One region of the Angustibacter sp. Root456 genome, then DNA from elsewhere that is predicted to be linked to it. Evidence: riboswitches for the same ligand, from Rfam matches in the RefSeq annotation. Region 1 holds a riboswitch; the other holds the start of a gene.

Region 1 (11,797 bases):
GACGCCGCGTGGTCGGCCCCCGAGCCCTACCGGGGCGCCAACGCGAACATGCACGGGGTCGAGGCGTTCCTCGCCGCGGCCGACGCCACGGGCGACACCGTCTGGCTCGCGCGCGCCACCCGGATCGCCGATCGGCTCGTGGGCCGAGAGGCCCGCGCGGCCGGCTGGCGCGTGCCCGAGCACTACGCCGCCGACTGGACCCCCCAGCCCGACTACGCGCGCGACAGCCCGGCTGACCCGTTCCGCCCCTACGGCGCCACGATCGGGCACGGCCTGGAGTGGTCGCGGCTGCTCGTGCACCTCGATGCCGCGTTGGCGCTGCACGCCACCGGCGCCACCGATGCCACCGGCGCCACCGGCGCAGTGACCACCGAGGTCGCCGCCGAGCCGTGGCTCGTTCCCGCCGCGTGCGCGTTGTTCGACACCGCGGTCGGCGAGGGGTGGGCCGCCGACGGCAACCCGGGGTTCGTCTACACCGTCGACTGGGACGGCGTGCCCGTGGTGCGCCAGCGCATGCACTGGGTGGTGGCCGAGGCCATCTCGGCGGCTGCGGTGCTCTACCAGGTCACGGGCGAGGCCAGGTACCGCGAGCACTACGAGGAGTGGTGGCAGTACGCCCGCGAGCACCTGCTCGACGACGCGCGGGGCAGCTGGTGGCACGAGCTCGACCCCGACCAGCGGCCGGCGCACACCGTGTGGTCGGGCAAGCCCGACGTCTACCACGCGCTGCAGGCCACGCTGCTGCCGCGCCTCCCGCTCGCGCCCAGCCTCGCCGCCGCGCTCGCCGCTCGCCGCCGGTGAGCCCCTACTCGCGGGACGGCGGGTGCACGCCCTCGTTCTCGACGAGCTCGCGAGCGATGGCAGAGATCTTGCGGTTCAGGTGCGACGAGGCCTTGCGCAGGGTCGCGAACGCCTCCTCGGCGCTCAGCCCGTGCGCCGCCATGAGCAGGCCGATCGCCATGCCGATCTCGCGGTTGCTGGCCATGCCCTCCGACAGCGTGCGCGCCTCCTCGTGGCTCGACGAGCCGCCGAGGGCCACCGAGGCGAACGACGCCAGCACAACGCCGGCGTCGGCCGACTCCGCCGTCAGCGCGCCGGGTGTGTCGGAGAACAGGTTCAGCGCACCGGTCTTGCGGCCGTCGACGAGCAAGCCGTAGCCCGCCATACCCCGCACCGGAGTCTCCGCGAGCACCCGCTCGGCGAGCGCGGGCCAGCGCGAGTGCTCCGCGATGTCGGCGTCGAGCTGGTAGGACTCGGTCTCGATGGCGTCGACGCACGGCCCGGTGCCCACCTCGCGCTCGAGCTCGTCGACGCGGCTCCCGATGGCGTCGCTCGACGCGGCGGTGCGGAACCGGCCGCGCTCGCGCAGCATGATGCTGGCGTGGTCGCAGCCGGGCACCAGCCGGGTGGCGGCGTCGACGACGGCCTGGCACACCTCGTCCAGTCCCGGCTGCGAGTGCACCAGGCGGGCGAGCTCGGCGAAGGTCTCGGCCAGCGTCGGCCGGTTGCCGTCAGGAGTGGACTGAATCACGTGCGCATTCTGCCCCGGCGTAAGGTCGGCCCGCACCCACTGACCAAGGAGTAGGCCGTGCGATCGCCCCAACTGTCTCCGATGTCCGGTCTGCCCGACCGCGTCACCGTCTACGAGGTCGGGGCCCGCGACGGCCTGCAGAACGAAGCGGCCGTCGTGCCGGTCGAGGTCAAGGCCGAGCTGGTGCGCCGCCTGGTCGCCACGGGGCTGTCCGCCGTCGAGCTCACCAGCTTCGTGCACCCGAAGTGGGTGCCCCAGCTCGCCGACGCCGAGCAGCTCCTCGACCTGCTCGGGCCGCTGTCGACCGGCCCGCTCGCCGGCGTGCGCGCACCGGTGCTGGTGCCCAACCAGCGCGGGCTGGAGCGGGCGCTGGCCCGGGACGTCCCCGAGCTCGCGGTGTTCGTGAGCGCCACAGAGTCCTTCGCGCGCAAGAACCTCAACGCCTCCCGCGACGAGGCGCTCGCGATGTCGGCCGACGTCGTGTCGGGCGCCCTGGCGGCCGGCCGCTCGGTGCGCGGCTACGTCTCGATGTGCTTCGGTGACCCGTGGGAAGGCGACGTCGACCCGGCCGCGGTGGTCGACGTCGTCGTCGCGCTGCGCGAGCAAGGCTGTCACGAGATCTCGCTCGGCGACACGATCGGCGTCGCGACGCCGGGCCAGGTCGTCCGGCTGCTCGACGCGCTCGCGGACGCCGGTGTGCCGCGGGCACAGCTGGCCGTGCACTTCCACGACACCTACGGTCAGGCGCTGTCGAACACCCTGGTCTCGCTGCAGCAGGGCATCACGACGGTCGACGCCTCGGCGGGCGGCCTCGGCGGCTGCCCGTTCGCCCAGTCGGCCACGGGCAACCTCGCCACGGAGGACCTCGTCTGGCAGCTGCACGGTCTCGGCATCCAGACGGGCGTCGACCTCGAGGCGCTGGTCGCCACCAGCGTCTGGCTCGCCGGCGTCATGGGGCGCCCGAGCCCCTCGAACGCCGTCCGCGCCTTGGGCTAGTTCCCCAGCCTCCGCCGCTCGACCGCGCTCGTGGCCGTCACGACGCTCATCGGTGGCACGTCCTTCGCGACGACGGCCCCGGCGCCGACCACCGACCCGCGGCCGATCGTCACCCCGGGCGTCACGGTGACCGCAGCCCCGATCCACACGTCGTCCTCGATGACGATCGGCGCGTGGGTGATGAAGTCGAACCGCTCCTCGGGCTCCACGGGGTGCCCGGCGGTGCTCAGCGTGACGCGCGGCCCGATGAGCACCCGGTCGCCGATCGTGATGCCGCCGAAGTCGAGGAAGAAGCAGCCCTGGTTGACGAAGACGCGCTCGCCGAACGACGAGCCCAGCCCGTAGTCGCAGTAGAACGGCGGCAGCACCGTCAGCGACTCCGGCAGCGGCTGGCCGAAGATCTCCGCCAGCAGCCCGCGTCGGCCCGCGAGGTCGTCGAACGGCAGCGCGTTGAGCCGCGCCGTGAGCGCCATGACGGTCTGCACGCGCTCGGCGAAGGCGCGGGACTCCGGCGTCCGCGTCGGCAGGCGCTGCTCGTCGCGCACCGGTCAGTCCCCTGGAGGCTGCAGCGGCTCGGGTCGCGGGCGCTTGGGTTGCACGGTGTCACCGGACGACTGCCGGCGCAGGCGGCGACCCACCCACGGCCCGACGTACTGCCGCAGCCACTGGGCGTCCTCACGCCACGCCTCGCGGCGCACCCGCGCGGGCGCCGGTGGCAGCAGCTCGTGCCAGCTGCCGTCGCCGCGCAGCCCGAGCACGTCCGCGGCGTAGCGCGCCACGCGCTCGTGCCCCCCAGTGGTGAGGTGGATGCGGTCGGCGGCCCACATCCGCCTGTCCTGCAACGACCTCATGCCCCACAGGTCGATGACGTACGCACCGTGTCGCTGGGCGATCGACCAGATGCTCGTGCCGAACACCGCCGCCTTGCCGCGCGTCAGGTTGATGATGGGCGACTGCACCGGGTCGACCGGAGTCGCCAGCAGGACGTCGGCGCCCGACGCCCGCAGTCGCTCCACCGCGCGCTCGAGGTCGGCGGCCAGCGCGTCGGGGTCGCTGCCGGGGCGCAGGATGTCGTTGCCCCCGCCCACGAGGCTCACGAGGTCGGCGCCGTGCTCGAGGGCCGCCGGCACCTGCTCGCCGAGGATCTGGCCGAGCAGCCGCCCGCGCACGGCGAGGTTGGCGTAGCCGAAGGACGCGTCGCCCGGTGCCGCAGCGGCCAGGAGCGCGGCGAGCCGGTCGGCCCAGCCGCGGTAGGTGCCGTCGTCCGTCAGGTCCTCGAGGCCCTCGGTGAAGCTGTCACCGAGGGCGACGTAGCGGCGCCAGGGCGAGGTCCAGGCATCGGCGGTCTGCGACATGTCCCCATGGTCGCGTCCCGGCCGCACGCCGATCACCCCCACCCCCGCAGATGATCTCGAAAGGCGCGAACGGCCCACCGGGTCTACGTTGCTGGCGTTGGATCGATGCCCCACGACAACTGGCGCGCACCACCAAGGAGTTGAGGCGCAGATGAGCACCAGCAGCAGCGACGTTCAAGAAGCGGACGGGCGGCAGGGACTGCGGCGGGACGTGGGCCTGGTCGGCCTGCTGTTCGCCAGCGTGGGGTCGATCATCGGCTCCGGATGGCTGTTCGGCGCCCTCAACGCCTCGCAGGAGGCCGGCCCGGCGGCGATGATCTCGTGGGCTCTCGGCGGTCTCATGATCCTGCTCATCGGCCTGGTCTACGCCGAGCTCGGCACGATGTTCCCGCTCTCCGGCGGGGTGGTGCGCTTCCCGCACCTGTCGTTCGGCTCGTTCGCCAGCTACCAGGCCGGGTGGATCACCTGGCTGGCCTGCGCCACCGTCGCACCGATCGAGGTCGAGGGTGCCCTGCAGTACGCGACGAAGTACGCACCGTTCACCGAGAAGCACACCGTGCACGGCGAGATCGTGCACACGCTGACGTCGCTCGGCTACGTCGTCGCCGTCATCGCGATGGCCGCGTTCGTCGTCATCAACTACGTGGGCGTCCGGTGGTTCGCCAAGGTCAACAACATCCTCGTCTGGTGGAAGCTCGCGATCATCACGCTGGTCATCGTCGCGTTCCTCGTGACGTCGTTCCACGGCGAGAACTTCACCTCGCACGGCTTCCGGCCCGAGGGCTGGCAAGGCGTGTTCACGGCGATCGCGACGTCCGGGATCGTGTTCTCCTACCTCGGTTTCCGGCAGGGCGTCGAGCTCGCGGGTGAGACCAAGAACCCCAAGCGCAACGTGCCCCTCGCCGTCATCGGCTCGGTCGTGATCACGGCGATCATCTACGTGGCCCTGCAGTTCGCCTTCATCGCGGCGGTCGACCCCGGCACGCTGTCGTCGTCCGGTGGCTGGGCGAAGCTGCAGTTCGCCAACGACTTCGGCCCGCTGGCCGCGATCGCGAGCGCGATCGGCCTGGCCTGGCTCGCGGTGCTGCTCTACGCCGACGCGGTCGTGTCGCCGGCCGACACCGGCCTGATCTACACGACGACGACGTCGCGCATCTCGTACGCCATGGCGCGCAACCAGAACGCCCCGGAGTCGCTGGCTCGCACCAACCGCAGTGGCGTGCCGTGGATCAGCCTCGTCGTGGCGTTCGTCGTCGGGCTCATCATCTTCCTGCCGTTCCCGAGCTGGCAGCAGCTGGTCGGTTTCATCACCTCAGCCACGGTGCTCTCGTTCGCCTCGGGCCCGCTGGTGCTCGCGGCCCTGCGCCGCCAGGCGCCCGACCACCCGCGCACCTTCCGCCTCATCGGCGGCGACGTCATCCCGCTGCTGGCCTTCTACTCCTCGAACCTGATCGTGTTCTGGGCCGGCTGGCGGGTGAACTGGAAGCTGTTCGTCGCCGTGCTCATCGGCCTGGTGCTCATGGGTGTCTTCCACGTCACCGGCCACCTCAAGGCGAAGATGGAGTGGCGCTCGGGCGCGAGCTGGATGGTGCCGTGGATGGCCGGCCTCGCCGTCATCAGCTACCTCGGCCCCTACGGTGGCGGCCGGGACGTCATCGGTTTCGGCTGGTCGTTCCTCGTGATCGGCGTCCTCACGGCGGTCATCTACGCCATCGCGTTGGCGGTGCGGCTGCACCCCGACGCCGTCGCGGAGCACGTCGAGCAGTCCCGCGCCGAGGCGTCGGCGGAAGCTGAGGAGCTGGGCGCGAAGGTCTGAGCGGCGCCAGGTCAGGCGCCGAGCACCAGCAGGTCCTGCGGCGTCGGCTCAGCGGCCGCGGTGGCGAACGCCTCGAAGCCCGCGAGCACCTGCTCTCGGCCCTCGGGCGACAGGCGCGAGAGGATCTCGGCCGCCTCGGCCGCCCGCCGCTCGGTCACCTCGCGCACCAGGGCGGCGCCGGCGTCGGTGAGCTCGATGAGCACCTCGCGGCGGCTGAGCGGGTTCTCCAGGCGGCGCACCCAGCCCCCGCGCACCAGGCGGTCGGCTGTGCGGGTGAGGGTCGAGGCGTGGACGCCGCTGCGCTCAGCCAGGGCGCCGGTGCGCAGGGCGCCCGACGTCGACAGCAGCACCAGCACGCGGAACTGCGGCAGGGTGATCTGGTCGAGCACGCTCGCCATCGACCGCGCCATCACGCCCATGAGGGCGCGGGAGGCGGCCAGGGTGGCCTGCACGGCCCGGGCGTCGAGGTCGGCGTCGGTGGTGGAGGGGCTCGCGGTGTTCTCAGCGAGGTGGGCGCTCATGATCATCACTGTACCTGCCGCGAGCCGTGACTACAACGTTTGCTCGCATCCAAATATTGGATCGATGGCGATCGCGGCGCGGAGCCAGCGCGGCACGTCTGCGCGGTGGTAGACCCGCTCGTCGGGCTCGATGCGGTCGAGGAAACCCTGGTAGATCAGGGCCTGGCGCAACGCGGCCAGCGGCTCCACCAGGGCCATCGCGCGGGCCACATCGGCTTGCGGCGCGTGGTGACGCCAGCGCGCGGTCCACGCCGCCAGGACGTCGGCCCGGCTCGCTGGCGGCACGCGCTCGAGGAACGCCGGGCCATCGAGCATCGGGTGGCCCACGCCGCTGTCACCCCAGTCGAGCAGTACGAGCCCACATGGCCCGTGCCTCCAGTTGCCCGGGTGCAGGTCGCCGTGGACGAGGGTGTCCGGCAGGCCGCAGGCGGCGAGCTCGTGCGCGCGGCGCGGCAGGTCGGCGACGAGCGCGTCCAGCGCCGCCCGCTCGGGAGCGGTGAGCTGCGCGCGGACGTCGGCGCGCCCGCACAGCACCGCCAGCGCCGAGGCGAGCGCGGGGCCTCGCCAGTCGGGGAGCCCGAGGCGCCGCAGCTCCTCGACCCACTGCACCGCGTCGTGCTGCAGGTCGACCACGGTCTCGACCATCTGCAGCAGCCGCCCGAGCGGGGCCTGCCACTGGTCGGTGCCTGGCAGGTCGGCCAGCAGCATGGAGCCGGTGGCCGCGTCGCGGCCCAGCACCTGCGGGACGAGACGGGCGTGCCGGCGTCCCACGCGGTCGATCACCGCCGCTTCGTGGGCGAAGAACGGCGGCACGCTCTTGCACCACACCGGCCCGGTGTCCGTGGGCAGTCGCAGGATCGACGACAGGTTCCACGTCTTGACCTGCTCCACCGGCCCGGTGCGCGGCGTACCGCGGGCGGCGAGCACCCCATCGGCCCAGCGGGCGATGCGGCCGGGTCCGCCCACCTGGGCCCACGGTGCTCTCAGCGGTTCGCCGGCCAGCGCCGCCTCGACGAGGCCCGGTTCGGCGGCCCGCAGCGGGGCTCCCTCGGCGCCGCCCGGGCACTGCGCCAGGTACGTGACCACCCCGCCCTCTGCCGCGTCGCCGTCGGCTTGCGGACGTGAGCTGCCGCTCAGCACCCGCAGCACCTGGACGTCGAGGTCCCAGCGCTCACGCACCGCCCGCACCACCGGCTCGACGTCGGGCCACCAGGGCGTGGGCGCCTCCACCGGCCCGAGCAGCCCGAGCGGCCGGGCGCTGGCATCGACCAGCAGCAGGTGCACCTCGCGGGCGGCCACGGCTCAGCCCAGCGACCAGTCGACGGGGGCACCGCCCTGCTGCACCAGCAGCGCGTTGGCCCGGCTGAACGGCCGCGAGCCGAAGAAGCCGCTCGACGCCGACAGCGGGCTCGGGTGCGCGCTCTCGACCCGCGGCACGTCGCCGAGCAGGGGCCGCAGGGTCTGGGCGTCGCGTCCCCACAGCACGGCGACGAGCGGGCCGCCACGCGCCACGAGCGCCCGGATCGCCTGCTCGGTCACCGCCTCCCAGCCCTTGCCCCGGTGGCTCGCGGACGCGCCGGGGCGGACGGTGAGCACCCGGTTGAGCAGCAGCACGCCCTGATCGCACCACGGCGACAGGTCGCCGTCGGCGGGCGGCGGGCAGCCGACGTCCTCGACGAGCTCGCGGAAGACGTTCTGCAGGCTGCGCGGGAGCGGGCGCACTCCGGGTGCCACCGAGAACGACAGGCCCACCGGGTGGCCGGGCGTGGGATAGGGGTCCTGGCCGACGACGAGCACGCGTACGGCGTCGAAGGGCTGGCGGAAGGCGCGCAGCACGTGCTCGCCGGCGGGCAGGTAGCCGTGCCCCGCGGCCGCCTCCGCCCGCAGGAAGTCGCCCATCGCGCGGATCTGCGGCTCCACCGCCTCGAGCGCGCGGGCCCAGCCGGGCTCCACCAGGTCGCTGAGGGGTCGGCTCGGCACCGGCGCACTGTATCGAGGGGGATCCACCGGCAGAAGATGATCACTCTTAGCGATCATGCCAATGCTCCAAGTGACGTAACCATGTTGTGATCTTCGGAGGCCTCACGTACCGTCGTGGAGTCGTCCTGACGTACCGCGCCCGCAGCGCCGAGCTCCACCCAGCGGGTCGCGGCTCCTAGATACACGCCGTGGGTGGAGGCGGGGGACCCAACGTACGTGACCGCTTCGGTGGTCTTGGGGTGAAGCCAGCGCGACTGGCCGGGTACTCACGAACCCGAACCCGACAGCTCACCTCGAAGGCGCTCACCGTGAGAGGTCACCCATGTCTTCGTACTCCCCTCGTCACCGCGCCCCCGCGGCTGCGAACCGCTCCGCGCGTCTCGTCGCCGGCGTCACCACGGCCGGCGCCGTCGTCGCCGCACCCCTCGCCCTCGCCAGCCCGGCCCACGCGGCCAGCGGCTCCACGTGGGACCGCCTCGCCCAGTGCGAGAGCAGCGGGAACTGGGCCATCAACACCGGCAACGGCTACTACGGCGGCCTGCAGTTCTCCTCCAGCACCTGGCGCGCGTTCGGTGGCGGCGCCTACGCCTCCACCGCCAACCACGCGTCGCGCGCGGAGCAGATCGTCATCGCCGAGCGCGTGCTCGACGCCCAGGGCTGGGGTGCGTGGCCGTCGTGCTCGCGCAAGCTCGGCCTGAGCCGCGCCGACGCCGCCGGCGCGCCGCGCGTGAGCCGCTCGACCAGCCGCACCGCGATCAAGCACACGGTGAAGAAGACGGTGAAGAAGAAGGCCGCCGCCAAGGTCACGCACCGCACGCGCACCCACCGCGCCGCCAAGAAGGTCGCGACGACCCGAGCGGTGCGCGGCCAGTACCTCGTGCGCTCGGGCGACACGCTGAGCAAGATCGCCGCTCAGCAGCACGTGCGCGGCGGCTGGCGCGCGCTGTACCTGAAGAACAAGCGCCTCGTGGGCTCCAACCCCGACCGCATCTTCGTGGGCCAGCACCTGGCGCTGCCCCGCTGATTCGGGCTGACCTGGGCTGACCTGGGCTGACCTGGGCTGACCTGGGCTGACCTGGGCTGACCTGGGCTGACCTTCGCGCGGGCGGCAGCGGAATCTCGCAGCCGCCCGCGCGCTGCTTACACTCACGCACGTGCACCGATTCGACTCCGACGTCGAGGCCCTGAGCCAGGCCGTCCTCGACTACACGCTCAAGCGCTCGCGGATGCACCCGGTGCCGCTCGACGGGCCCCGCTCGGCCGCCGAGCTCGACGAGGCCGCGGGCCGCACCATCACCGCCGGTGGCCTCGGGGGCCAGACGGCCCTCGAGCTGTTCACCGAGGTGCTCGCCCCCGCCTGCATCTCCACCGACCACCCGCGCTACCTGTCGTTCATCCCGTGCGCGCCCACCGAGGCCAGCACGCTGTTCGACCTCGTGGTGGGCGCGTCGTCCATCTACGGCGGCTCGTGGCTCGAGGGTGCCGGTGCCGTGCACGCCGAGAACGCCGCCCTGCGGTGGATCAGCGACCTCGTGGGGCTGCCCGAGGGGGCGGGGGGAGTCTTCGTGCCGGGCGGCACCATCGGCAACCTCTCGGCGCTCGTCGCGGCGCGGCACGCGGCCAAGGTGAGCCGTGCGGGCGACCCGCCCGCCCGCTGGAAGGTGGCCGGCACCACGCAGGCGCACTCGTCGATCAAGAGCGCGTGCGACGTCATGGACGTCGACTTCGTCGGCGTGCCGGTCGACGAGCACGGGCGGCTCACCGGTGAGAACCTGCGCCGCACGCTGGAGACCGTCGGCGCCGACGGGCTGTTCGCCGTCGTGGCCACGGCCGGCACCACGAACTTCGGCATCGTCGACGCCCTCGACTCCGTCGCGGACGTCTGCGCCGAGCTGGGCGCGTGGTTCCACGTCGACGGTGCGTACGGCGGCGCCGGGCTGGCCGCACCGAGCATCCGCCACCGCTACGCCGGCATCGAGCGCTGTGACTCGTTCATCGTCGACCCGCACAAGTGGCTGTTCGCGCCCTTCGACTGCTGCGCGCTCATCTACCGCGACCCTCAGCAGGGCCGCGCCGCGCACACCCAGAAGGCCGGCTACCTCGACGTGCTCACCGACGCGGCCGAGTTCAACCCCTCGGACTACTCGGTGGGGCTCACCCGCCGGGCCCGCGGGCTGCCGTTCTGGTTCAGCCTCGCCACGCACGGCACCGACGCCTACACCGAGGCCATCGAGCGCACCCTCGAGGTCACGCGGTTCGCCGCCGCCGAGATCGAGCGGCGCGACTACCTGGAGCTGCTGCGCGAGCCCGACACCTCCGTCGTGGTGTTCCGGCGCGTGGGCTGGACGCCGCAGCAGTACCAGCTGTGGTCCGACCGCCTGCTCATCGCCAACCTCGCGTTCGTCGTCCCCACCTCGCACGAAGGGGAGACCGTCACGCGCTTCGCCATCGTCAACCCCAACACCACCGAGGGTGACATCTCGACCATCCTCGACACGATGGCATGACACGCGATCGACTGAGGGTGCGGCGAATGACAACGCTGTGGTTTACGCTCTACCGTGGAACGCACGCCGAGCAGGAGGGTCAGCATGGACGCCGCAACGACCGACCGCACCGCCGACACGGTGGCCAGCGGGCTGTCCGAGCGCGACCGCGAGGTCCTGTCCTTCGAGCGGCAGTGGTGGAAGTACGCGGGCGCGAAGGAGCAGGCGATCCGCGAGCTGTTCGACATGTCCGCCACCCGCTACTACCAGGTGCTCAACGCCCTCATCGACCGGCAGGACGCCCTGGAGTTCGACCCGATGCTGGTCAAGCGCCTGCGTCGCATGCGCGCCTCGCGCCAGCGGGCGCGTTCGGCGCGCCGACTCGGCCTGCAGGTCTGACCCTGCCCGGCTGCGCCGGCTGCCGGGGGTGCGCGGCATGAGCACCGGCTTCCCCGAGCGCCGCGGCGCGCACCGCCCGGCGAGCCAGGGCCCGACGTCGGCCATCCCGTGGCTCGTCGCCGCCGTGGCGATCCTGCTCATCGTGGGGTTCGCGAGCGGCTGGTTCACCGGCTCGGACGCGCCGGCGTCCAGCACCGTCAAGGCCGGCTCCTCGCCGTCGACCGCCAAGACCGCCAAGGGGTCGACCACGAAGACGGCGGCGCCCGCCCCGACCACCCCGGCGCCCACTGCCGACCGCACCCTGCCCGTCACCGTCCTGAACTCCACGTCGACCAGCGGCCTGGCGAGCAAGGGGGCAGCCCGGCTGAAGACGGCCGGCTGGGCCATCCGCAGCACCGGCAACTACCGCGGGGGCGTGAGCGGCACCACGGTCTTCTACGGCAGCGCGTCCCTGCGCGCCACGGCCCAGGCCGTGGCGGCCGATCTGGGACTCGGCACGGTCACCGAGTCGGCCGACTTCGGGTCGAACCGGGTGACGGTGGTGCTGGACGGCGACTTCCGGCCCTAGCGCCCGTCGGGCTCGGGTGCGAGGTAGCCGCCGGCCACGAGACCGGCCCGCCGCTCGAACACGTTCCCCAGGGCGGTGTCACGCACCGTGGCCAGCGACCAGAGCGTGGCCAGCCCGTAGGCCAGCGGGAAGCCGGCGACGCCCA
Region 2 (11,797 bases), on a different contig from region 1:
TGATCCCGCTGTGCACGCGGCTCTACCCGAGCGGCACGGCGGACGTGAACCACTTCCACGCCGCGGGTGGCACGCCGTTCCTCGTCGGCACGCTGCTCGACGCGGGGCTGCTGCACCCCGACGTGCGCACCCTCGCCGGTGACGGTCTGCAGCGCTACCGCCGAACGCCGTGGCTGGACGACGCCGGCGACCTGCGGTGGGACGACGCGCCGTCCGTGAGCGGTGACCTCGACGTGCTGCGCCCGGCGTCCGCGCCGTTCGCCCCGGACGGCGGCCTGCGGGTGCTGCGCGGGTCGCTCGGTCACGCGGTGGTCAAGGTGTCGGCGGTGGCGCCCGAGCACCGCGTGGTGGAGGCGCCGGTGCGGGTCTTCTCCGACCAGACCGCTGTGCTGGAGGCGTTCTCGCGCCGCGAGCTCGACCGCGACGTCGTCGTCGTGGTGCGCGAGCAGGGGCCTTCGGCCAACGGCATGCCCGAGCTGCACCAGCTGACGCCGTCGCTGACGGTGCTGCAGCGGCGCGGCTTCCGCGTGGCGCTCGTGACCGACGGGCGGATGTCGGGGGCGTCCGGCGCGGTGCCCGCTGCGATCCACGTGACGCCGGAGTCCGTGCACGGTGGGCCGATCGCGCGGCTGCGCGACGGTGACGTCGTGCGGCTCGACTGCACCACCGGGCAGCTCGACGTCCTGGTCGACGCCGACGAGCTGGCCGCCCGTGAGCCGGCTGACGCGACGGGGGGGAGTGAGCGCGGTACGGGACGTGAGCTGTTCGGTGTGATGCGAGGGAACGTCGGGCCGGCCGATCGAGGGGCGCACGTGTTCGGAACGCCACCCTCTGCAGTGGTTGCACCGCAGGCGGTTCCGGCCTTCGGGAGCGCCTCGTGAGCGCGCCGACGGTGGGTCCCGTGACCGTCGACGACGTCATGACCACGTCGCCGGTCGTGCCGGTGGTGGTGATCGAGGACGTCGCCGACGCCGTCCCCCTGGCGGGCGCTCTGCTGCGTGGCGGTGTGGGTGTCATCGAGATCACTCTGCGCACGCCGGCCGGACTGGAGGCCATCCGGCGCGTGGCCGCCGAGGTGCCCGACATGCTCGTGGGAGCAGGCACGGTGGTCACCGCTGACCAGGTGACGGCGTCCGTCGAGGCGGGGGCGTCGTTCCTCGTCACCCCGGGCTCGCCGCCGCGCCTGCTCGACGCGGCGCTCGGGGCCGGCGTCCCGCTGCTGGCCGGTGCGGGCACCGTCACCGAGATGATGACGCTCGCCGAGCGCGGCCTGACGGCGATGAAGTTCTTCCCCGCTGAGCCGAGCGGTGGCCGCGACTACCTGGCTGCTGTCGCCGGGCCGTTGCCGCACCTGCGGTTCTGCCCGACGGGCGGGATCACCCCGACCAGCGCACCGACGTACCTCGCGCTGCCGAGCGTGCCGTGCGTCGGCGGGTCGTGGCTCACGCCGAAGGACGCCGTGCGCGAAGGGCGCTGGGACGTCGTCGAGGGCCTCGCCCGCCAGGCCGCCGCGCTGCGTCCCTGACGCGGGCAGGTGAAGGCCCGCAGGCTGCCCCTCGGTGAGGGACCGCCGCGCTGGACGAGGCGCGGCTCCTGCGGGCCAACGGTGACTGCCTGGATCTCGCTGGCCACGGCGTCCCCGAGGGGACCGTTCGCGGTCGTGGGATCGAAGGAGCCCGTCCGACTTCGACGGCGGCTAGCGGGCAGCCACCTCACGCGTCCGTAGATCAATCACCTCTCGGACCACCTCCTTTCCCGTGTGCCATGACGGTACGTCCGGATGTGGTGCGGTGCAACGGTATTGCGGTTCAGTTGTGGAACCGCGTCAGGCGCCGAGGTCCATCGTCATGATCGGTGCCGTCGTGGGCTGCTTGGAGCCACCGGCCGGCTCCACGGTGACGCCGAGCTTGGCGCCCGGCGTGACACCGGTCGCGAGCAGGGCCTGCGACCCGTGGATCAGGCCCACCGAGCGCGCACCGCCGTCGATCACCCACAGCTGCAGCACGTGCTGGGCGTCGGTGGCCGGCAGCTTCTGGCCGACGAACACCGCCTTGCCCTCCGACGGGGCGACGATCACGCGGGCCACACCGCCGCCGTCGATCTGCCGGGCGTCCGGCGCGGCGAGCACGGCCGCCATCTGCGAAGCGGCCTGCTCGACCCGCACGGCCTCCCGGTGCTGCTGCACCGCCACCGCGCCGAGGCTCCCGGCCACGACGACGAGCGCGGCCGCCACGGCGAGGAACGTGCGGGACGCCACGCGCGAGCGCCGGAGCAGCGAGGTGACGGTGCCGGCGTCCGAGACGGGCGGGAGCTGACGCGTCGCACGCACCTGCTCCATCACCGAGTCCCGGAACGACGCCGGCACGCCGCTGGCCGCGGCCACCCCGAGCATGGCGCCGGTGGCGCGCAGGCCGCGGACCTCTTCGGTGCACGACTCGCACTCGGCGAGGTGGGCCTCGAACTCGCGCCGCTCGGGGTCGTCGAGGGCGTCCAGGGCGTACGCGCCGGTGAGGGTGTGCAGGTCGTGCGTCGTGCCGTCGCGAGTCATGCTGGCACCCCCAGGCAGTCGCGCAGACGGATCAGACCGTCGCGCAGGCGGGTCTTGATCGTGCCGAGGGGCACGTCGAGCAGCTCGGCGACCTCCCGGTAGGTGTAGCCGCCGTAGTAGGCCAGCTGCACGGACTCGCGCTGCAGCTCGGTGAGCCCACCGAGGCAGCTGCGCACCGCCTGCTGCTCCAGCCGCACCTCGACCTCCTCGGCCACCTCGTCGTACTCGCGCACGGTGTCGCGGCGCCCCACCCGCTCGTCGCGGTCGCGGGCGGCCTGGGCCGACCGGACGCGGTCGACGGCGCGGGCGTGCGCCATGGTCATGATCCACGTGGTGGCGCTGCCGCGGGAAGGGTCGAAGCGGGTCGCGGTGCGCCACACCTCGACCATGACCTCCTGGGCCACCTCCTCGGACTGCGCGGGGTCGCGCAGGACGCGCCGCACAACGCCCAGCACCGGGCCGCCCGTGCGGCGGAACAGCACCTCGAAGGCCGCCTCGTCCCCGCGGGCGACCTGGGTCACCAGCGCCTCCAGGGAGTCGGCGGCGTCGCCGGTGGCCCTGGCGTCGTCCGGGACGACTCCCAAGCGCCGCTGCGTCGAGCCCATGAGGACTCCCTTCAGGCGTGGCATCACGTGGTCGACCCTTCTTCGACGCCACCCCCCGAGCGGATTGGTGGTCCCCCGATGATCACGTGAAGTGGGTCCCCGAGCACGTCGTGGGGCTCACGATCGTGGCGGCTGGGCATCACCGGCGATGCGCCGCCACCACGATGTGCGGCCGGCACGGCTGGTCAGGGGGTGATGGTGGCGGGGTCGACGGCGATCCAGACGGCCGCGGCGCGTGCGAGCAGGCGCGGGGCGGGGTCGAGGGCGTAGAGCGCCGTCTCGGTCCAGGCCTTGCGGCCCTCCTGGCGCTGCACCCGGCCCATCACGACGTGCCGGACGCCGGCCCGCGAGAGCGCGTCGACCCGAGCCGTCATCGTGCCGAGCACCATGGGGCGCCCGGCGAGGTCGACCGACCAGCCGCCCGGGCAGTCGAGCGCCGCCCACGTGACCTCGGTGGTCACGCGCCCGTCCGGCCCGGCGACGTCGTCAGCGGGCACCCACGTGCAGGCCGTCACCTCCGGACGGTCGGCGAGCGGTCCTGGCCGCAGCGCCAGCCCGTCGGACGCCGGACGCCCCGTGCCGCACGAGAAGCAGGTCGCGAAGGGGTGGTCGTGCAGACCGCGGTAGCGCGACTGGGCGTCGAGGGCGACGTCCCACGACACCGGTTCCACCGCCGCCTCGGTGAACGGCGACGGCACGAGCGAGGCGACCGCCACCGGCCGCTCGCCGTCAGCCGCCGTCGCCTCGCGGTCGTCGCCCGTCACCGCCAGCTCGACGTCGAGCGGCGGGGGCGCCATGAGCCGCACCTGCACGGCCTCGCCCTCGCCGGCCACGACGTGCTGCGCCAACGCGCCGCAGGTCCAGCCGCCGTTGCCCGACCGGGAGGGGCCGTTGTAACGCTGAGGGATGACGAGGGTGCTCACGCAGCGACCCTAGCGACCTAGCGGCGGCGCACGCTCTCGTAGCGGCGCAGCGCCTCAGCCCGCTCCTCGGCGTGGTCGACGATCCGTCGCGGGTAGTCGTGGGCGTAGCCGTCGTCGTGCTCCCACGGCTCGTGCGCCGCGGCACCGTGCAGGTGCGCGAGCTCGGGCACCCAGCGCCGCACGTAGGCACCGTCGGGGTCGAAGCGCAGCCCCTGGCCCACCGGGTTGAAGACCCGGAAGTACGGCGCGGCGTCCGTGCCCGAGCCGGCCACCCACTGCCAGCCGTGGTTGTTGCTCGCGAGGTCGCCGTCGCGCAACCAGCGCAGGAAGTGCCGCGCCCCGTGCTGCCACTCGACGTGCAGGTCCTTCACCAGGAAGCTCGCGGTGACCATGCGCACCCGGTTGTGCATCCACCCGGTGGCCCGCAGCTGCCTCATGCCGGCGTCGACGAAGGGATAGCCGGTGCGGCCCTCGCGCCAGGCGTCGAAACCGTCGCCGGGCTCGTCGTAGCCCAGCCGCGCGTACTCGGGCCGCAGGTACTCGCGGGCGCTCTCGGGGTGGTGCCACAGGACGTCGGCGTAGAACTCGCGCCAGCACAGCTCGCTGCGGAAGGTCTGAGCGCCCTTGCTGCGGCGCCCGGCGAGGTCGGCCAGCAGCGTGCGCGGGTGGATCTCGCCGTACTTCAGGTGCGCCGACAGCTGCGAGGTGCCGTCGAGGTCGGGCCGGTCGCGGTCGTCCGCGTAGCGGTCGAGGGCGTCGTCGCGGAACTCCCGCCAGCGCTGCAGGGCTGCCCGCTCACCGACGTCCGGCAGCTCGACGCCGTCGAGGTCGGGCTCGGCAGGCAGGTCGGCGGAGTCCACCGTGCGGGCCCAGCGCAGCCCCGGCGGCGGGTCGCCGGCCGGGGCCGGCCAGCCGTGCGCCGTCCAAGCCTTCGAGAAGGGCGTGAACACCTGGTACGGCGTGCCGTCGCCCTTGGTCACCGAGCCCGGGCCGACGGCGTACGGCGTGCCGGTGCGCACCAGGGGCACCTCGAGGGCTCGCTCGACCGCCTCGTCGCGCCCGCGCCCGTAGGGGCCGGCGTCCGCGGTGACGTGCACCGACGCCGCACCCAGCTCGCGCGCGACGTCAGGCAGCACATTGGCGGGGTTGCCGTGCCGGACGACGAGCGCGCCGTCCGTGGCCGCCCGCAGCGCCTGCAGCGACCTCAGCAGCCACCTGACGCGCGGTGCGCCGGAGGCGTTCAGCAGCCGGTCGTCGAGGACGAACAGCGCCAGCACGCGGCCGCCGTCCGCAGCCTGGGCGGCCGCGTGCAGCGCAGGGTGGTCGGCGAGGCGCAGGTCGCGCCGGAACCACAGCACGGTGTCAGGCACGCCGTCACGCTAGGGGGCCGCCTCCCGCACGGCGCGGCGGTGGCGCGCTCGCCGCGTAGGCTCGCCCCGAGCGACCACCAGAGAGGCCCAGCGCACGTGAGCGACCTGATCGACACCACCGAGATGTACCTGCGCACCATCTTCGAGCTCGAGGAGGAGGGCATCGTGCCGATGCGCGCCCGCATCGCCGAGCGCCTCGGGCACAGCGGTCCGACGGTGTCGCAGACGGTGGCGCGCATGGAGCGTGACGGCCTGGTGCACGTCACCGGCGACCGGCACCTCGAGCTCACCGACGACGGCCGGCAGAAGGCCACCCGCGTGATGCGCAAGCACCGCCTGGCCGAGCGACTGCTCGTCGACGTCGTCGGGCTGGAGTGGGAGTTCGTGCACGAGGAGGCGTGCCGCTGGGAGCACGTCATGAGCGAGCGGGTCGAGCGCAAGCTGCTCGAGATCCTCGACCACCCCACCCAGTCGCCGTACGGCAACCCGATCCCGGGTCTGGACGAGCTGGGGGAGTCAGACGGCGGCGAGCAGTTCCTGGGTGGCGGCCTGCGCCAGCTCGGCGAGCTGGCGGGGGCGACGGCGTCAGACGTCGTCGTGCACCGCATCGGCGAGCCGGCCCAGGGCGACCCGCAGCTGCTCGGCGCGCTGCACCAGGCGGGGCTGCGGCCGGGCGAGCGGGTGCAGGTGCGGCGTGACGGCGACCGGCTGGTCGTGGTGGGCGCCGACGGGCGCGAGGTCGCCGTCGATCGCCGCACCGCCGAGCACGTGTTCGCCGTCCCGGCACCGGCTCGGTGACGCCCGGGTGACGCGGACTCGCCGGGGGCGTGACAGCACGGGGTCGGACTGTGTAGTTTGGCCCGTGCCCACCGTCCCCGCGGAGGGCCCTCGACGCGGACGCCGAACTCTGCCACCGCATCCCGAGGAACCGCACGACACCGTCTGGCAGAGGCGGGGGACCCACGTAGTCCGACCGGCGCGGAAGCCATCCGTGACGGTCTTGGGGTGAAGCCACCACAGCAGGGCGCGAGCCCAGCACCGGTGGCCGGGTGAACACTCTCCACCCGAACCCGACAGCTCACCTCGAAGGCGTCGGAGAGGCTCTACGACTGTGACGACTCGTACCCCCGGGCGCCATCGCGCGCCCGCGCGACACGCGTCCACGCTCCTCGCTCCCTCATCCAGCTCGACCGGTGCCGTCGCCAAGACGTCCGCGGTGCTCGCGGTCTCCGGCGGTCTGGTCGCCTCGCTCGGCCTGCAGGCTCACGCCGCGCCGGCGAGCGTCGACACCGCGGCCACCACGACCGAGGCGCCCAACGGCGTCCAGCAGGCGTCGGCTGTGCCCGCCGCGCTGGTGGACGGCGTCGCCGCCGCTCCGTCGTTCGGCGAGATCGGCTTCACGGCGGTGGCGACCAAGCCGAAGCCCAAGCCCAAGCCGAAGCCGGTCGTGAAGTTGCAGCGCGCCACCGAGCGGGTCAGCCGCTCCAGCGAGCGCACCGCGCCTGCCGCGCCCGCGCCCGCTCCGGTGAGCATCAAGGCCGGCGCGCCCGGGTCGCCGGAGTTCGGCGCCGCCGTGATGGCGATCGCCGCGCGCTACGAGGGCACGCCCTACCAGTACGGCGGCACCACGCCCGCTGGCTTCGACTGCTCCGGTTACACCTCCTACGTCTTCCGCCAGGTGGGTATCGACCTGCCGCGCACCTCGAGCGCGCAGCGGGCGGCCACCACCCGCATCTCGCGCAGCGAGGCCGTGCCGGGTGACCTGGTGTTCCTGCCCGGCCACGTCGGCATCTACGCGGGCAACGGCATGATGTGGGACGCCCCCCGCACCGGCAAGGACGTCCAGAAGCGTGCGGTGTACTCCAGCAGCGCCACGTACGGCCGCGTCCACGGCTGACGTCGCACGGCCTTCTCGCACGGGCCCGCCACCGACTCGGTGGCGGGCCCGTGCGCGTTTTCTGCGTGACCTCGGGCGGTTCGCCGCCTACCCTGACGCCAGGGCCGTCAATCCGGGCGGACTCCGAGACGCCGACGTGTCCCGCACGCCAGCTGGGCCGCGCCGGCGAGAGAGGGGCGCGCGATGCGCACGCTCGTGCTCAACGCCGGCTACGAGCCGTTGTCGGTGGTGTCGTTCAAGCGGGCCGTGGTGCTCGTGCTGGGCGGCAAGGCCAGCGTGCTGGCCGAGTCCGACGAGCCGCTGCGCAGCCCCGGCTCCGTGCACCGCGACGGGCTGTCGATGGCGACACCCTCGGTGATCCTGCTCGTGCGCTACGTGCGTGCCCCGCGCCGGCGGGCGGTGGCGGTGACGCGTCGGGGCGTGCTGCGACGCGACGGCCACCGCTGCGCCTACTGCCGCGCCCAGGCCGCGACGGTCGACCACGTCATGCCCCGCTCGCGCGGCGGCGCCGACGCGTGGGAGAACCTCGTGGCCTGCTGCCTGCGCTGCAACAGCGCGAAGGGCAATCGGACGCCGGAGGAGATGGGGTGGCGGCTGCACCAGCGGCCGGTCGCGCCGTCCGGGCCGTTGTGGGCGCTGCGGGGGGCGGAGTCGCTCGACCCGTCGTGGGAGGAGTTCCTCTCCGTCGCCGCCTGAGCGGGAAGGCTCGGGGCAGCAGCGGTGTTGGCGCCTGCGTGACTGATGCGCTGAAGGTCGAGATCTGGTCGGACATCGTGTGCCCGTGGTGCTACATCGGCAAGCGGCGGCTGGAGGCGGCCGTGGCGTCGTCCGGGGTGCCGGTGCAGGTGACCTGGCGCTCGTTCCAGCTCGACCCGACGGCGCCGCGGGAGAGCACCGAGGACGTCGCGACGTACCTCGGCCGCAAGTACGGCGGGGGCCGCGAGGCGGGGCTGGCCATGAACGAGCGCGTGTCGCAGGTCGCCGCGCAGGACGGCCTGGAGTACCACCTCGAAGCGGCCCAGCGCGCGAATACCGTCGATGCCCACCGGCTGCTGCACCTCGCCGCTGAGCACGGGGTGCAGGACGCGCTGAAGGAGCGGCTGCTGCGCGCCTACTTCACCGAGGGGCAGGCGGTGGGCGACCCCCAGACGCTGGCCGGGCTCGCCGCCGAGGTGGGGCTGGCGGCCGAGCGCGTGCGCGAGGTGCTGGGCTCGGACGAGTACGCCGACGACGTCGCGGCCGACCAGGCCGAGGCCCAGGCGCTGGGCGCGAACGGCGTGCCGTTCTTCGTCATCGACCGGCGGTACGCGGTGAGCGGCGCCCAGCCCGTGGAGCTGTTCGAGCAGGCGCTGCGCCAGGCGTGGAGCGAGCATCGGCCCGCGCTGTTGAGCGTGCCGAGCACCGACGGCGCGGGCGCCGAGGTGTGCGGTCCGGACGGCTGCACCACCTGAGCGGCGGCCCTACTTGGTACTGGGCGCTGGACCAGGTACCGTAGGGCGTGGTTGCAGTAGCAGTTCCTCGATCGTTTACCAAAGCGTCCGCGGGATCTCGCGGACGCTTTCTCGTTGTTGGGCTTCGCCCTCCTCGTGGACGTCGAACACCGCGGCCGCCACGACCGGCAAAGTGCCGGCCGTATCGCCCCCACCAGGAGGATCCATGTCCCAGGGCACAGTGAAGTGGTTCAACGCCGAGAAGGGCTTCGGCTTCATCGCTCAGGACGGCGGCGGCGCCGACGTCTTCGTGCACTACTCGGCGATCGCGTCGGACGGCTACCGTTCGCTCGACGAGAACCAGCGCGTCGAGTTCGACGTCACGCAGGGCCCGAAGGGCCCGCAGGCGGAGAACGTCCGCCCCATCTGATCCACCCGCCGGCTCGCCGGCACGCGAAGGGCCTCGCCGATCTCGGCGGGGCCCTTCGTCGTGCTCGGTCCCGACGTCCTAGACCGTGCGCGGCACGTGGCCGTTCAGGGTGAACACCCAGCGCATGACCTGGTGGCCGCGGTCCGCCGTCGGGCCGAACATGCACGGGCACCCGCCGTCGATGACGGTCATGCCGTGGCCGCGCCCGTAGGCGGCGGCCTGCGGCGAGACGCTGCCCTGGCCGGGTGCCCGATGCATCCACACTCGCTGGATGCCGAGCTCGGCGCACTCCTCCACGGTGCCTTGCGCGTGCTCGGGCCGGGTGCCGATGACGACGACGTCCACGCCGTCCGGGATCGCGTGCAGGTTCGGGTAGCAGCGGTCACCTTCGACCTGGTCGGTGTTGGGGTTGACGGCGAAGACCTCGTAGCCGCGCTCGCGCAGGCGCTGGTAGACGACGTTGCTGCCGTGGCTGCCCGGGTTGCGCGAGACGCCGGTGACGGCGATGCGGCGGTGGCTGAGGAACTCCTCAGCGGCGTCCTTGATGGCTGGCATGACTACCCCCTCGGGGTCGGTGGGGGTGCGACCACCCCCGCGGAACGCTCCCCACCACCCTGGGGTCCGTGGGACGGCGACGGCCAGGTCAGAGGTCCCGTGCAAGCCGGGCCCAAGTGACTCACAAGTGGTGCGCAGCAGTCTGTGCGGTGCCGGACGACCGTCCGGGATCTTCGCGGCCACGAGCCGCGCTCTGACAGGAGATGTCCGTTGAACCGCACTCGTTCTGCCCGCGTCGCCGCCGCGTCCACGGTGGGCGCCGCTCTCGTCGGGCTCGCCGTGACCGCCGCTCCGGCGCAGGCTGCCCCCGCTTCGCAGGCCTCGGTGACCGCCACGCTCGCGTCCGTGCGCGCCGCCACGGCCAAGTACCACGACGTCGCCACGGCGATCGCCGACGGCTACGTTCCGAGCGACCACTGCGAGGCCTCGCCCACCGGGACGATGGGCTTCCACTACATCAACTACGGACGCCTCATGGGCACCGACGTGACGCAGCCGCCCATCCTGCTCTACGTGCCGTCACCCGACGGCGGGGTGCGCCTCGTCGGCGTCGAGTACTTCCACGTCGACGCCGACCAGGACCTCAGCACCGACGACGACGTGCCGTCGTTGTTCGGTCAGCGGTTCAACGGCCCGATGCTGGGTCACGAGCCCGGCATGCCGATCCACGACGACCTGCACGTGTGGCTCTGGGCGCACAACCCGAACGGGATGTTCGCCCAGTGGAACCCGTCGGTGTCCTGCTGAGCTGACGCACCGACGTGCCTGCTCGCGCGGCATGGTGGTCAGCCGACCGGTCGACCGACCACCATGCTGCCGAGCAGGTCGGGGGAGAACGTTCCCGCGGTCTGCGGGTCGAGCTGGGCGCCGAGGCCGTCGAGGACGGCGGTGAAGAAGCAGCGCGCCGCGGCGGCGAACACGACGTCGGCCACGTCCTTCTCGCTCAGGCCACGGGCCAGTGCTTGGTCGACCTGCGACTGCGTGACGGACGACGCGTCGTCGGCCACGGCCGCCGCCAGCTCGTAGGCGGCGCGGTCGCGAGGCTCGAGGCTGCTGCCGTCCGGGTTCTCGCAGATCGCCCGCATGGTGGCCTCGTCGCCGCAGACGTCACGCAGGAACTTCGAGTGCGCCGCGGTGCAGTACGTCGAGCGGCGGGCGCGCGCGGCCGCGATGGTCGCGATCTCGAACAGCCGCCGGTCCATGCCGTCGCGCACTGCAGCGCTGAGGGCGCCCCACGCGCGGGCGACGTCGGGTCGGGTCGAGAACGCCCGAGCGTAGTCGGGCAGGAACCCCCACGCCGCGCGCTGGCCCTCGTAGTAGGCGGCGACCTCGCCGTCCGCCGTGTCCTCGCTGATGCCGGAGATGAACATGGCGTCATTGTGCGCTGGACGCCCGCCCGGCAGAAGGGCTCCCGCCAACCGGAGGGCGCGGTGCCCCCGAGAGGATTCGAACCTCCGACACAGGGTTTAGGAAACCCTTGCTCTATCCCCTGAGCTACGGGGGCGGGGGCGACAAGAGAACGCTCAAGAGAACTGGGCCCGACAAGATCATCGGGGTTCGCATGAGTGCGCCTGTCGCTTGAGGAAGGCTACCGGACGCCGGTGGGACCGGCTGCTGTCGGTCGCTCGCAGTGGCGTCGTGGGACGGTACTTCGTTGGGTCCCCGATACTCGCAAGCCGCGGAACCCCTTGTCCGTCCTGCCTTCCACGAGTTGTTCGGGGCCTGGCGGTCGTCGAGGAGGAGCGAGCGGTCCCGACTGCGCAGCGCTCACTGGCCGGCGGCGACGCCTGCCAGCCAGGACTCGTAACCCAGCGCGACGTCGAGGTCCGAGCGGTGGCGGCTGGCCGTGGCCCGCTTGAGCGCGGAGGTCGCGGCGGCGGGAAGCGCCGCCACGTGCTCGGCGAGCGCCCGCCCCGCCTGCGGGTCGTCGTCCACGTCGCCGACGAGGCCGACGGCGAGCGCCTGCGCTGCGTCCAGCGAGCGTCCGGTCCAGGCCAGGTGGGCGTACCGTCCGGTGCCCACCAGGCGTTCGAGCAGCC

What was found. A riboswitch is a leader RNA that binds a small molecule or an ion and turns the genes downstream of it on or off. The one in region 1 is predicted to bind cyclic di-AMP.
Region 2: another riboswitch for cyclic di-AMP. It lies ahead of ASD06_RS14040 (C40 family peptidase); the one in region 1 lies ahead of ASD06_RS19820 (transglycosylase family protein).

Annotation. Positions count from the first base shown of each region.
Region 1 is NZ_LMER01000013.1:36,654-48,450, reverse strand. It holds gene ASD06_RS05135 (AGE family epimerase/isomerase) at 1-801, shown strand, start outside; gene ASD06_RS05130 (GAF and ANTAR domain-containing protein) at 806-1,531, opposite strand; gene ASD06_RS05125 (hydroxymethylglutaryl-CoA lyase) at 1,613-2,527, shown strand; gene ASD06_RS05120 (sugar O-acetyltransferase) at 2,524-3,072, opposite strand; gene ASD06_RS05115 (SGNH/GDSL hydrolase family protein) at 3,076-3,882, opposite strand; gene ASD06_RS05110 (APC family permease) at 4,034-5,698, shown strand; gene ASD06_RS05105 (MarR family transcriptional regulator) at 5,710-6,219, opposite strand; gene ASD06_RS05100 (phosphotransferase family protein) at 6,250-7,518, opposite strand; gene ASD06_RS05095 (uracil-DNA glycosylase) at 7,522-8,199, opposite strand; cyclic di-AMP (ydaO/yuaA leader) riboswitch at 8,374-8,517, shown strand; gene ASD06_RS19820 (transglycosylase family protein) at 8,522-9,223, shown strand; gene ASD06_RS05085 (pyridoxal-dependent decarboxylase) at 9,354-10,706, shown strand; gene ASD06_RS05080 (DUF3263 domain-containing protein) at 10,791-11,084, shown strand; gene ASD06_RS05075 (LytR C-terminal domain-containing protein) at 11,122-11,652, shown strand; gene ASD06_RS05070 (hypothetical protein) at 11,649-11,797, opposite strand, start outside.
Region 2 is NZ_LMER01000019.1:134,771-146,567, forward strand. It holds gene edd (phosphogluconate dehydratase) at 1-881, shown strand, start outside; gene eda (bifunctional 4-hydroxy-2-oxoglutarate aldolase/2-dehydro-3-deoxy-phosphogluconate aldolase) at 878-1,525, shown strand; gene ASD06_RS14015 (anti-sigma factor domain-containing protein) at 1,826-2,548, opposite strand; gene sigK (ECF RNA polymerase sigma factor SigK) at 2,545-3,153, opposite strand; gene ASD06_RS14025 (hypothetical protein) at 3,339-4,076, opposite strand; gene ASD06_RS14030 (deoxyribodipyrimidine photo-lyase) at 4,094-5,446, opposite strand; gene ASD06_RS14035 (metal-dependent transcriptional regulator) at 5,543-6,244, shown strand; cyclic di-AMP (ydaO/yuaA leader) riboswitch at 6,335-6,551, shown strand; gene ASD06_RS14040 (C40 family peptidase) at 6,558-7,343, shown strand; gene ASD06_RS14045 (HNH endonuclease) at 7,527-8,039, shown strand; gene ASD06_RS14050 (DsbA family oxidoreductase) at 8,078-8,794, shown strand; gene ASD06_RS14055 (cold-shock protein) at 9,000-9,203, shown strand; gene ASD06_RS14060 (CoA-binding protein) at 9,282-9,758, opposite strand; gene ASD06_RS14065 (hypothetical protein) at 9,969-10,505, shown strand; gene ASD06_RS14070 (carboxymuconolactone decarboxylase family protein) at 10,544-11,128, opposite strand; tRNA gene ASD06_RS14075 (tRNA-Arg) at 11,190-11,262, opposite strand; gene ASD06_RS14080 (enoyl-CoA hydratase-related protein) at 11,526-11,797, opposite strand, start outside.